3 regions of the Rhodococcus erythropolis R138 genome follow, and region 3 is predicted to be linked to each of the others. Evidence: riboswitches for the same ligand, from Rfam matches in the RefSeq annotation. Region 3 holds a riboswitch; each other region holds the start of a gene.
What was found. A riboswitch is a leader RNA that binds a small molecule or an ion and turns the genes downstream of it on or off. The one in region 3 is predicted to bind S-adenosylmethionine.
Positions count from the first base shown of each region.

Region 1: it holds a riboswitch for S-adenosylmethionine, as region 3 does, so the genes downstream of both, H351_RS12780 (LLM class flavin-dependent oxidoreductase) here and H351_RS32965 (putative leader peptide) in region 3, are expected to answer to the same signal.
Region 2: it holds a riboswitch for S-adenosylmethionine, as region 3 does, so the genes downstream of both, H351_RS00275 (aminotransferase class V-fold PLP-dependent enzyme) here and H351_RS32965 (putative leader peptide) in region 3, are expected to answer to the same signal.

Region 1 covers NZ_CP007255.1:2,724,144-2,726,405, forward strand. The annotation lists gene H351_RS12775 (phosphodiesterase) at 86-991, shown strand; SAM riboswitch class IV at 1,070-1,183, shown strand; gene H351_RS12780 (LLM class flavin-dependent oxidoreductase) at 1,166-2,262, shown strand, end outside.
Region 2 covers NZ_CP007255.1:57,771-60,032, reverse strand. The annotation lists gene H351_RS00280 (PucR family transcriptional regulator) at 1-880, shown strand, start outside; SAM riboswitch class IV at 941-1,055, shown strand; gene H351_RS00275 (aminotransferase class V-fold PLP-dependent enzyme) at 1,109-2,262, shown strand, end outside.
Region 3 covers NZ_CP007255.1:5,393,534-5,395,795, forward strand. The annotation lists gene H351_RS24725 (ABC transporter substrate-binding protein) at 1-791, opposite strand, end outside; gene H351_RS32965 (putative leader peptide) at 929-1,033, opposite strand; SAM riboswitch class I at 1,027-1,121, opposite strand; gene H351_RS24730 (GNAT family N-acetyltransferase) at 1,139-1,729, opposite strand; gene H351_RS24735 (FAD-dependent oxidoreductase) at 1,738-2,262, opposite strand, start outside.

The DNA.
Region 1 (2,262 bases), 2.7 Mb from region 3:
GTCACTGTTGGTCGGTTGACTAGTCTCGACGATCAGTAGGTGCCGCACCGGCGCCTAAGCGTCGGCAAGCGGAAGCGAGAGACCGATGAGCGTTCGGAATGCCGAGTACCCGCGTCCGAAGCATTTCCTGGTGCACCTCAGTGACACGCATCTGGTGGCTCAGGGGGAGTTGTACGACGCCGTGGATGCGTCGACGAGATTGCGGGAAGTGCTCAGCGGGATCGTGGCCTCGGGCGCACGCCCGGATGCACTGATATTCACCGGCGACCTGACCGACCAGGGACACCCCGACGCATACGCGGAATTGAAAGCCATCGTGGAACCCGTGGCGGCCGAGATCGATGCGCAGGTCATCTGGGCGATGGGCAACCACGACGACCGCTCTACTTTCAGGTCTCTGCTGTTGGGCGAGGACGCCACCGATCATCCCGTCGACAACGTCTACGACCTTGACGGACTGCGGGTGATCACCCTGGATTCGTCGGTTCCCGGTCACCACTACGGTGAGATCTCGGATCGTCAATTGGATTGGCTACGCTCAGAATTGGCGGTGCCCGCGCCCGACGGAACAATTCTGGCGCTGCATCATCCGCCGGTTCCGTGCATTCAGGATCTCGCGGTTCTGGTGGAGTTGCGCGATCAGTCCCGGTTGGCAGACGTCTTGCGTGGCAGCGACGTCCGGGCGATTCTTGCTGGGCATCTGCACTATTCGACGACGGCGACGTTCGCCGGCATTCCGGTGTCCGTGGCGTCGTCGACGTGTTACACCCAGGACTTGAACGTGGAAGTCGGTGGTCAGCGTGGTCGTGACGGGGCTCAGGGGTGCAACCTGGTGCACGTCTACGACGAGACAATTGTTCATTCGGTCGTTCCACTCGGCGCGCACGTGACGGTCGGTGAGCCTGTCGACGCGGCCGAGGGAGCCCGGAGGCTCAGCGCTGCCGGTATTCGAATCCTCGAGAGCGAAAAGGCGGCACGCTCGATCATCTGAGGTGGCAGGCGGTTTCCGGCACCCCGGCGCAGTTCTGGGTGATTGCCGGGCTGTCGCGTACTCACTACCGTCGAGGTAGGTGCAGAGCTCCAGCAACAAGGACCGGCTAGCTGGACGGCAACCCTTCATGCCGATGGGGTGCCCCGGAATCACACCTGGCGATACGCGCGGTGCGTGTCGCAAGCGGCAGTCGCCACGAGAACCGTCAGTCGGGTGCTGACGGTTTCTGCGGTCGGCACTGTGCGCTCCCGAGTAGTTCTCGAACAGGAGTATGCGCCGATGACCTCCACCCCCTCTTCTCATCTTGCTCCGTTGCATCTCGCCGTAGCGCTGGACGGTGCCGGTTGGCACCCTGCAGCCTGGCGAGAGCCACACTCGCGCCCGAGTGAGCTGTTCAGCGCGTCGTATTGGACTGACGTGGTGACGACCGCCGAGCGTGGTCTGCTCGATTTCGTCACCATCGAGGACAGTCTCTCGGTGCCGGCCAACCCACTCGAGCCCGTCGACGACGCGGTTGATCGGGTGCGCGCTCGGCTCGACGCACATCTCGTGGCCGCCCGACTGGCACCGATCACGAGCAACATCGGCTTGATCCCGACCATCACCACCATTCACACCGAGCCGTTTCACGTGTCCAAAGCCGTTGCCACGCTGGATTACACCTCGCGCGGTCGCGCCGGATGGCAGGTGAAGGTTTCGGCGTCGGAATCCGAGGCAGCACAGTTTGGGCGTCGCGACATCCCCGCGCTCACCGATGCCGACCGTCAGTCGATCGTTTCAGGCGTCCTCCCGGACTTCGTGCGCGACCTGTTCGACGAAGCTGCGGAGGCGGCTGACGTAATCCGGCGACTCTGGGACAGCTGGGAGGACGGCGCCGAGATCCGCGACGTGGAGCAGCGCCGGTTCATCGACCGAGACAAGCTGCACTACATCGACTTCGAGGGAAAGTACCTCTCGGTCCGTGGACCGTCGGTGACTCCGCGCCCGCCGCAGGGGCATCCCGTCGTTACCGCGTTGGCACATCAGCGGGTCGCGTACGAACTGGCGGCGCGGACGGCCGATCTGGTGTTCGTGACGCCGTTCGACGACGAGCAGGTCACGGCAATCCTGGGTGAAGTGCGAGCAGCCGAAGAACACGTGCAGCGCACCGGCGAACCTCTTCGGGTCTTCACCGACATCGTCGTCTTCTTCGATACGCCGGAAGAAACCGGAAAGGAACGGCTCGCTCGCCTCGACGCGCAGGCCGGCGCCGAATACCGTTCGGACGCGCT
Region 2 (2,262 bases), 900 kb from region 3:
GCCCTGGCTGGCGGTGCTGCTCCCGGTGCGTCAAAGCGTCGAAGAGGCTTCTCTCTCAGTGGTTCTCGACGTGGCCTCGTTGGCTGCCGGGCACCGACTGGCCGTTGCACGCATGGTCGACGAGCGTGAAGCGCGCCGGCGTAGCGCGCTACTCGGTGAACTGATCGACACGTCAGCAGACGCCACACCCGGACTGCTCCGGCGCGCACTCGACGCGGGTTGGGCACTGGACGGATGGCATATCGGCATCAAAGTCCTGGCGGTCGGTGAGGTCGACCTGGTGGCCAGGCGCAGTGAGGTCGCAGACGCCCTCGCCGCCGAGGGAATCGGCGCCAATGTCGTGGAACAGGCTGACGGCTGGGCAGCGTGGACCACTCTGCCGGGCGAGCCGCGACCGGAGTCGATCACCAGGATCGCCGAGAGCATCCGTGCAGCTCAGGCGAGGTTGGAACCCACGATGGAGACCTGGGTCGGTGTGGGACGCGCACACGACGGTCCGGCTGGAATCGGTGCGTCCCTGTCTGAGGCCGGGGATGCCGCTCGGCTCGCGGGTTCGAGGTCGCAGACAGGCCGCTTCCTGCACGTGGACCGCCTGGGTCTGGCGCAGTTGCTGCTGGCGTGGACGCGAACCGACACGTTTCAGCCCGCAGCCGCGGCACTGCTCGCGCCGCTACGCGATTCGAATGGAGAGTTGCTCGAGACTCTGTCGACGTACCTCGACGAAGAATCGTCTCTGGCTCACACCGCAACCCGAATGGGCTTGCACCGCAACACCGTATCGAGTCGGATCGATAGAATTCAGCGCCTTCTCTCGGTGGATCTCGCAGATCCGGAAACGAGACTCGCGCTCCACCTTGCTTGCCGGACCATCGCGCCCTGACGGAGATCTTCGCGGCTTCGTCTTGACAAGCACGGGAGGTTCCTGCCATCCTCGTTGCCAGGTCACGAGTACCAGTGTTCAGCCCCGGCTTGCTGGTCGGCAACCCTCCTCCGCGGTGGGGTGCTCCGGGTGACGACCCGGCTGCGTTCGAAAACGAATGCGGCAAGCGCGGACTCTTCCGGGGCCATCACCCGACGAACGAGTCCTTGAACGTGAGGATTGTCTTCGATGACTGCTGTATTGAGTGCCGACACCTGCCGCACCACCGCGATTGCCAAGGTTTCGGGTGCTGACCTGCAGGTTCCATTGGTTCAGGGCGGCGAATGCTCCTACGCCAACTTCGACTACGCCGCGAGTGCGCCGGCATTGGCCCAGGTCACCGACCGTATCGCCGAGTTGCTGCCGACATACGCCAGCGTCCACCGCGGTGCCGGCTATGCGTCCCGGATCTCCACGCTCACCTACGAGAACGCTCGTGAATCCGTTGCTCGTTTCGTGAACTGTGCCGACGATCAGGTTGTCGTCTTCACCCGGAACACCACCGATTCGCTGAACCTGCTTGCGCAGTGCGTTCCCGGCAGCACCGTCGTCCTCGACGTCGAACATCACGCAAACCTGTTGCCGTGGAACGACGCTCGTATCGTCACCGCCGCAGACACCATCGAAGAGACGATCGAGCGTCTGATCGGTGAACTGTGCACCAAGCCTGCAGCGCTGCTCGCAATCACCGGTGCCTCCAACGTGACCGGCGAGATCCTGCCGATTGCACGCTTGGCTGACATCGCTCATCGTTGCGGCGCACGTATCCTCGTCGACGCTGCTCAGCTGGCTCCCCACCGTCGCATCGACCTGCAGGAATGCGGCGTCGACTACATCGCTTTCTCCGGTCACAAGCTCTATGCGCCCTTCGGCGCGGGTGTTCTGGTCGGACGCCGTGACTGGCTCGACGAGGCTCAGCCGTACCTCGCCGGCGGCGGCGCCGTGCGTGAGGTGACCATCGAGTCCACGGAGTGGGCCTGCGCGCCTGCCCGCCACGAGGCAGGTTCCCCCAACGTTCTCGGTGCGGCAGCCATCGCGACCGCATGCGAAACCCTGCACGCGCTGGACTTCGACGTCATCGCCGAGCACGAGAAGGCACTCACCGCCCAGCTCACCGACGGATTGTCCGCCATCGAGGGCGTCTCGCTCGTGCGACTGTGGAATGACGCACCGGACGCCGTCGGAATCGTCACCTTCACCGTCGACGGATTCGAAGCGGGCGAAATCGCCGCATTCCTCTCCGCCGAGCACGGCATCGGAGTTCGCGACGGTCGCTTCTGCGCACACCCGGTTCTCGCACGCCTCGGCCTCTCCGGCGGTGCAGTTCGCGCCAGCCTCGGCCT
Region 3 (2,262 bases):
ACGCTGCCTGCCCGCACACCGGATTCGGGGACCACAGTGAAGTCGACGCCGTCGAGGTAGGCCTCACCCTGATGCGCGACCGCGTCCGACGCCCAGTTGTATCCCGCACGCTTGGCGATCTTGACGCTCTTGTCCTGCTGCCAGTCGGTGTACACGAACGGTCCGGAGGCGATCACCGCGGCACCGGGGCAGCGCTGCTCGGATGCCAGCGCGGTGGTGGAATCGGCGAGGATTCCGAGCTGTGGCGTCGAAGTTGCCTGCAGGAACTGAACATTGGGTCCGGAGAAATTGATCTTCGCCGTGTGAGCATCTACGACGTCGGTACCCGTGTACGAGGACAGGTAACTCTTCGCCAACGACGCGTTCGGTCCGAGATTCTTGACCGAGTCGAAGGTCTTCTTCACCGAATCCGCCGTCACCGGTGTGCCGTCACTGAAGGTGGCGTCGTCGCGAAGGACGAACGTGAAGCTAGCGGCGTCGGGGCTGATCTCCCAACTCTTGGCGAGCCACGGGGTGATCTCTCCGGTGTCGGGATTTTGATCGGTCAGCGAATCCACCACGGTCCGAGTGACATACACGGTCTGGTTACTGCCGGCCTGGGCCGGATCGGCGCACGTCGGCGCCTGCGACAGACCGTAGCGAAGGGTTCCGCCGGACTGGGCGGGGCCTGCGTCGGCAGCACTGTCACTCCCGCTGCTGCAGCCGGCGAGGACGGTGCCGAGAACCGAGACAGCACCGATACCGGCGATTACGGTCGCGCGTTTGCGGGCACCGAATGAGGGCGAAGACACCAAGAACTCCTAAAGAGGCATGCCGAAGAGCGCACCCGTCGCCTGAGACGAGAAAGGCGATCGAGCACGAATCACTTGTGAGAGAAGAGAAAACAGACTTGTCGACGACTCGCCTGAGTGTGAATGACTGACCGAGGTCAGTTGGTACAGAAAGATCCCGCGGTGCGGCACAGGTCTACGTGACGACGCGACCAGGCGGTATCGAAACCGCCTTCGACTGCCTTCATTTCGTGTTCCTCCATCGGTCCTGGCGGTAGCACCCGCACCCGATCACTCGGGGGGTTGCTGCGACTTCAATGAGCCAGGTCTCTCGGTCGCTCTGGATGGTCGTTCGCAAGTGTACGAGGTTAAACCCGGGTGTTGTCAACCCGGTCGGTAGGAATTGCTGCTCGAGTCACATTTTCGAGGACCCGAAGTTGTTTCTCGAACGGGTGGATGCCCACCTCTTCGGGCGAGAGTGACGCGTCGTAAAGCGGTGTGTATCCACTGGACAGATACAGCGCGACGGCCTCGGGTTGCCGAGGACCCGTCGTGAGAAACACCCGGTTGTATCCACGAAGTTCGATCTCTCGTTCCAACTCGCGAACGACGGCCTTGCCGAGGCCGCGCTTCCGATAGTCGACCGATGTCCAGATTCTCTTCAGTTCGGCAGTGGTGGAATCGAATTGACGAAACGCACCACCGGCGATCGGCAGACCGTCGTGGGTGAGCACCAGAAGCGCACCCTGAGGGTAGGCAAATTCTTCTGCCGGATACGTCGTGAGATCCTCGAGCATCGCTTCGCGAGTCCCGCCGTAACGCGAACTGTATTCGAGTGCCAACTCCGCGATCAGTGGAGCTGCCAAGGGATCGTCCTGCGATACCGAATAGACCTCTACCGCTCCGACACCCTCGAGCTGCCGAGTTCCGAGCTCCAGTGCCACAACACTTTCCTCCATGAATCTGGTCAACGCTCCCCCAGCCTGAAAACTTCCGGAGCGAGGGTGGTTCCGTCGACGAGGTCCGCCACAAGTTCACCCAAGGCCGGACCGAACTTGAACCCATGCCCCGAGAACCCCGCCGCCACCGTGACGGCTCCGACTCGGTCGATGACGAAGTTACTGTCCGGCGTGCTCGTGTACAGGCAGGTGAGCGACTCGACACGGGTGGAATCGACACCGGGCAACCACGACTCGGCGTACTCCACCAATCGCTGCTCTCCGTCGATACCAGGGGTGTAGTCACGGGTCTGCGGAGTCACCACCGGCCCGGTCGCGTGTTCGCCGATCTTGATCCCGTCCTCGGAACCGAGCCCGTAGATCCCCGCGGTCTCCAATTCTGCGCCGGTGTGGTGAACGAAACTCGGCCACTCGACTCCGGGATCGAGCGGTGCGAAGTGTGCTGGTTGTTCCTGTGTCGTGCGCAGTGTCGGCAGTACGATCTCGGAGCCGAGACCGCTGTCTGCGATCAGATCCGCAGTCCACGCACCGGC